Linked DNA regions of Undibacterium sp. 5I1. The protein of the gene in region 2 interacts with the protein of the main gene of each other region in a pairwise test. Links are inferred from orthologs where the notes say so. Each region holds a gene or a part of one and is shown on either strand. Other genes may lie near its edges.

The links.
Region 1: the proteins of hfq (region 2) and rho interact in binary tests that used the Escherichia coli proteins (3 or more experiments, as listed by UniProt). The link is inferred for Undibacterium sp. 5I1 from one-to-one orthologs.

What each region holds. Positions count from the first base shown.
Region 1 is NZ_JAVIWI010000001.1:348,963-352,040, forward strand. The notes cover bases 1-2,800. They hold rho (transcription termination factor Rho), read right to left. Parts: upstream 2,132-2,800; coding sequence 869-2,131; downstream 1-868. Other genes in these bases: RGU72_RS21355 (hypothetical protein), read left to right, coding at 69-242; RGU72_RS01480 (hypothetical protein), read left to right, coding at 246-419; trxA (thioredoxin TrxA), read right to left, coding at 2,412-2,738. In the rest of the region: RGU72_RS01495 (PD-(D/E)XK nuclease family protein), read left to right, coding at 3,066-3,078. UniProt on the Escherichia coli protein: Facilitates transcription termination by a mechanism that involves Rho binding to the nascent RNA, activation of Rho's RNA-dependent ATPase activity, and release of the mRNA from the DNA template.
Region 2 is NZ_JAVIWI010000001.1:1,606,334-1,609,234, forward strand. It holds hfq (RNA chaperone Hfq), read right to left. Parts: upstream 1,619-2,901; coding sequence 1,382-1,618; downstream 1-1,381. Other genes in the region: hflK (FtsH protease activity modulator HflK), read right to left, coding at 1-156; hflX (GTPase HflX), read right to left, coding at 219-1,343; der (ribosome biogenesis GTPase Der), read right to left, coding at 1,761-2,901. UniProt on the Escherichia coli protein: RNA chaperone that binds small regulatory RNA (sRNAs) and mRNAs to facilitate mRNA translational regulation in response to envelope stress, environmental stress and changes in metabolite concentrations.

The DNA of each region.
Region 1 (3,078 bases), 1.3 Mb from region 2 along the record:
TCTTTATTGTGGATGTGGGCGCTGGCATTACACAACCAATCTTCCGCGCCCTCGCGATTGGCGCGCTGGTGTCCGGTGCCAAAGCGCGCAAAACGCAAGCCTTGGCACAATATGTACAAAGTGTGCAAGGCGCGTTCCGCGACGTGCATGATGCGCTGGTCAACACGGCTGCTAATGAGCAAATTTATGCGGCAGGTAGTCGTCGTGTCACAGCGTTAAAAAGACTCACTGCGTATAGCTGACTTGTGTTACAAAAACGGTACAGCAGCTATCTCTATGTACTCAGCGCGCAGCTTGATTTACAGCAAGCCCAATCGACTTTGACTGATACTCAGCGGGCACATCTGGCTGCTGTTGTCAGCATCTACAAAGCCGTCGGCGGTGGTTGGGATAAGTCAGAGAAACTCGCTGCTAAGTAACCGTTTAATTAAAATAAGGGGGGTATACGCCGAAAATACCCTTAATGTCCATAGGTTATTTGGACGTTAAAATATACTGTAGTGAGTATATTTAACCCAGAATTTCCATTGGTACAGCGACAAGTGTGCCTTTGGCGGATTGAATGGCTAGACGCGACGACGACGCAATCTGCCTCTTGCCAGGAGGAGCGACAACGTCAGGCAGTTCGCCAAAGGCACAATTGTCTCTGTAGCGCTCCCACTCGAATCGCGGTGGTGCTATCCCTCCGAAGACCGCATGTCGTCTGCTTTTTTTGCGAAGTGATAGCGGTCTAATGGAAAATCTGGGTTTACAGGTCGAATCAATCAGTTTCGCCTTTTAAAGGTGCGGTGCTAACCTGAATCACAAAATGAAAAAGCCATCCTTTAAGATGGCTTTTTTTAACTGAGATTCAAATTGAGACTAAGACTTAATTCCCACGACGCATCATTTCAAAAAACTCTGCATTGTTCTTAGTTGCCTTCATTTTGTCGAGGATGAATTCCATCGCTTCGATTTCGTCCATGCTATATAGCAACTTGCGCAAAATCCAGATTTTTTGCAATTGATCAGGTTTGATGAGTAACTCTTCACGGCGCGTGCCGGACTTGTTCAAATTGATCGCAGGGTAAGTACGTTTCTCAGCCAGACGGCGTTCGAGATGCACTTCCATGTTGCCGGTACCTTTAAATTCTTCATAGATCACATCATCCATGCGGCTACCAGTTTCGATCAGTGCAGTAGCGATAATGGTCAGTGAGCCACCTTCCTCTACGTTACGTGCAGCGCCGAAGAAGCGCTTCGGACGTTGCAGCGCATTTGCATCAACACCACCTGTCAATACCTTACCAGAGGCCGGAATGACAGTATTGTAAGCACGTGCCAGACGGGTGATCGAGTCGAGCAGAATGACCACGTCCTTTTTCATTTCGACTAGGCGCTTGGCTTTTTCCAGCACCATCTCAGCGACTTGTACGTGACGGGTAGCTGGTTCATCAAACGTCGATGCAACAACTTCACCGCGTACGGAGCGTTGCATCTCAGTCACTTCTTCCGGGCGTTCGTCAATCAGCAAGACGATCATCGTAACGTCTGGATGATTGGTGGTAATGGCATGCGCAATATGTTGCAGCATGACGGATTTACCGGATTTAGGTGACGCTACTAATAAGCCGCGCTGGCCTTTGCCGATAGGGGCGATCAGATCAATGATACGGCCAGTGGTGTTTTCTTCACCACGCATATCACGTTCTAATTGCAAGACTTTGTTTGGATGCAGCGGTGTTAAGTTTTCAAACAGAATACGGTGTTTGGAGGCTTCTGGCGCTTCGCCATTGACCTTGTCCACTTTGACCAGGGCGAAATAACGTTCGCCATCTTTTGGTGTGCGGACTTCACCCTCAATCGAATCGCCTGTGTGCAGGTTGAATCGTCGGATCTGTGAAGGAGAGATATAAATATCGTCGGTAGATGCCATGTAACTGGCATCGGGCGAGCGCAAGAAGCCAAAGCCGTCTGGCAATACTTCTAAGGCGCCATCGCCAAAAATTTGTTCGCCGGATTTGGCGCGTTTTTTCAGGATTGCGAACATAAGTTCTTGTTTGCGCATCCGTGCTGCGTTGTCAATGTCTAAACCGATGGCCATTTCTAGCAAGGCTGAGACGTGTAACGCCTTTAATTCTGATAAGTGCATGTTGAGTGTCCCGGGATGGGATAAGTAGGTGGGGGAGTGAACAGAGGTGAACTACAGGATGGTGTTTTTAGGATTTCTGCTATTTTTTGCCGCTTCTCATTATTTTTTTGAGAACGAACAAAAAATTGATTGTCGATTTGGTTTTTTAAATATCTTTTTAAAGCGCGTTTTTATAAAAACGTTTTTAAATCTAAATGAACGACGCCTTAACGCCGCTCATCTTTTTATAGCTGTGCATTTTACCTTACTTATCTAAGAATATTCTGTAACTTAAACTATCTTAAATATTGCTGTCGATAAATGCAGTCAATTGACCTTTTGCTAATGCGCCGACTTTTTGTGCTGCAGCAGCGCCATCTTTGAACAAAATCAAAGTAGGAATGCCACGAATACCAAATTTAGCTGGAACAGCTTGATTTGCATCGACATCCATTTTTGCAATGATGATCTTACCATCGTATTCTTTTGCTACTTCTTCCAGAATCGGGGCGATCATTTTGCATGGACCGCACCATTCAGCCCAAAAATCGACTAAAACTGGTTTGTCAGATTTCAACACGTCTGCTTCAAAAGAAGCATCGCTTACATATTTGATGTTTTCGCTCATGGAATCCTCATTCGAGGGAAAAATTAAAGGGGGTACAGCGCCACAGAAATAATAACTGAAATCGACTGGTAGGATCTTTGATCTACATCATCGATGATGACGCTTCCGGTAGAACAATTAATATCTGGAGGCGATCTGCACAAATTCAATGCTTTTGAACGGTGCAACACTGGATTCAGTGATGTCTAGTGGCAAACTACGCGTCAAATAATAACCTATTTTTTATAAAAGTGGGATCAAGCTCTGAAATTGCGTAGTCTGTCGCATAAAATGCGCTTATCTAAAGCTTGTCATTTACTAAAAAATCACGAAAATTCTTGAAACTCCATGCGATCTTCCA
Region 2 (2,901 bases):
AATGCGTTCATTAAAGTCGCGCCATAATTTCTCTAAATCGGGTGGGCCCTCAGGTGGCTTCTTGCCATCCTTGTCGTTATTTTGAGAGCCACGACCCCACTGAGGATCGTTCAACGACATCGTTAAGCCAATTTTTTTTAGAAGTGAAACGAACATTCTGTCGTTATCCAATAAAATAATGAGTTGAACTACAAATAGACTTAATACTGAATAAATTTTTAGACAAACCGCGCATCATCAAACTGGGCGATCTCTACTGGATTATTTCTTTTTAATGCGTAGTCTTTAGCAAACTCTGTAACCGCTTGCCGCAACAAACCTACTCCGGCACCAGTTTGCGCACTCAAAAAAACTCTTTGAATTTTATCATACTCACCTAGCTCCAAACTCGGCTCCAAACCAGCCAAATCGATCTTATTCCAAACCAATAATTGAGGAATATGGTCAGCACCGATCTCTTTCAATACGTCATTAACTTGTTGAATTTGGTCTAAGCGCACTGGGCTACTTGCATCAACTATATGCAACAACAGATCGGCATGAATTGTCTCTTCCAAAGTAGCACGAAATGCATCGACCAATTGATGCGGTAGTTCCCTGATGAACCCTACCGTGTCAGATATCACGACACTACCTGCATCGGCAAGATACAAACGTCGTGATGTAGTGTCTAACGTAGCAAACAACTGGTCTGCTGCGTAAGCACCCGCCTTCGTCAACGAATTAAATAACGTAGATTTACCCGCATTGGTATAACCAACCAAAGATACTGAAAAGGTGTGGCTTCTACCACGCGAACGTCTTTGTGTTTCACGCTGCTTATGCAACTTACCCATACGAGCTTTAAGTGCTTTAACTCGATCCCCGATTAAACGGCGATCAGTTTCAAGCTGAGTCTCTCCAGGCCCGCGCAAACCAATACCACCCTTTTGTCGCTCCAGATGAGTCCAGCCGCGTATCAACCTTGTAGCAAGATGCTGCAACTGCGCTAATTCGACTTGGACTTTACCTTCATGACTATGAGCACGCTGCGCGAAAATATCAAGAATCAGACTAGTTCTGTCGACCACCCGTATTTTCAAACGTCGCTCTAAATTCCGCTGTTGTGCAGGTGATAATGCATGATTAAAGATTGCAATATCGAGCTCAGCATCAGCAATGGTATTTGCAATCTCATCCGCTTTACCAGAGCCCACAAATAACGCAGCATCAGGACTAGAGCGCTTGCAGGTAATGGTTGTGATGGGCTCTGCCCCCGCAGATTGGGAGAGCAGAGATAGTTCTTCTAAACTAGCGGCAAAATCATCTTTACCGAAGTCCACACCGATTAAAACGGCGCGCATAGAAAAATTTTATTTTTCAAAAAATAAATGCCTAATAATTACTCGGGCTCTGACTCAGTATTGATGGTCACAGCACGTGCGGGAACAACAGTAGAAATGGCGTGTTTGTATACCATCTGCGTCACTGTATTACGCAATAAAACTACGTATTGATCAAAAGATTCAATATGACCTTGCAACTTAATGCCATTCACCAAATAGATGGATACAGGAATATGTTCTTTACGAAGTGCGTTCAAGAACGGGTCTTGTAACAGTTGCCCTTTATTACTCATAACAGCTCCAATATGTTGTTGTGATCAGGAGTTGGGGACACATTGCAAAAGTTCAAGAGTCCCAATAGTTGATTACCTTGTAACTGTAATCTATTTTCGCTTGCGCTGCTTGCTAGATCCACCAACGATCAAATGAAAATTCTTATTTTTCAGTTTTAGAGAAAGGATTTTTACCTGAGCGCATTTCTATGCGCAAAGGGGTTCCCACTAAAGAAAAGGTTTCTCGGAAATGTTTTTCCAAATAGCGTTTATATACATCACCAATGGAATCCAAGGCATTGCCGTGAATAACAATAATGGGTGGATTTTGACCGCCTTGGTGGGCATAACGCAGCTTAGGTCTTATCGAGCCTTTACGCTTCGGCTGCTGATGCTCCACAGCTTCTATCAACGCACGAGTTAATTTTGGCGTTGATAAGTTCGCTGTTGCTGCAGCATAAGCAGCATCGACTGATTTCATTAAAGAGGCAATACCGCTAGCTTTTAAAGCAGAAATAAAATGAAACTTAGCAAATGTTAAAAAATTTAGCTTACGTTCAATATCTAATTTGATTTCATCGCGTCTGTCGCTTTGCAAGCCATCCCATTTATTGACACCAATAACTAAGGCTCGTCCAGACTCCAAGATAAAGCCCGCTATATGTGCATCTTGCTCAGATATATCTTGCTGCGCATCGAGCATCAGCAACACGACATTTGCTTCCGAAACCGATTGTAAAGTTTTGACTACAGAAAATTTTTCTATTGCCTCAAACACTTTTCCACGGCGGCGAATACCCGCTGTGTCAATCAAAGTGTAATGTTTTCCATCGCGCTCAAAAGGAATTTCAATCGAATCACGGGTAGTACCGGGCATATCAAATGCTATGACCCGATCCTCGCCTAATAGTGTGTTAACTAAAGTTGATTTACCAACATTGGGACGCCCAACTATCGCGAGCTTGATTCCCCTTACGACATCATCTGGCTCCTCCAATTCTGGAGGTCTTTGCGCAAACGCAATGTCTAACGACTCCTCAACTAAATCTGTTACGCCATCTCCGTGCGCTGCTGAAATGACGTACGGATCGCCTAACCCTAATTCATAAAAATCGGCTGTAACAGAGCTATATTTCATACCCTCAGCTTTATTTACTACCAACATCACGGAGCGTCCAGATTTTCGCAAAAAATCCGTAATAGTTTTATCATGCGGAGTCAAACCCTGACGTCCATCAACGATAAACACAACCACATCAGCCTCAGCTACAGCCTGCTTAGTTTGCTTAGCCATTTCATGCATG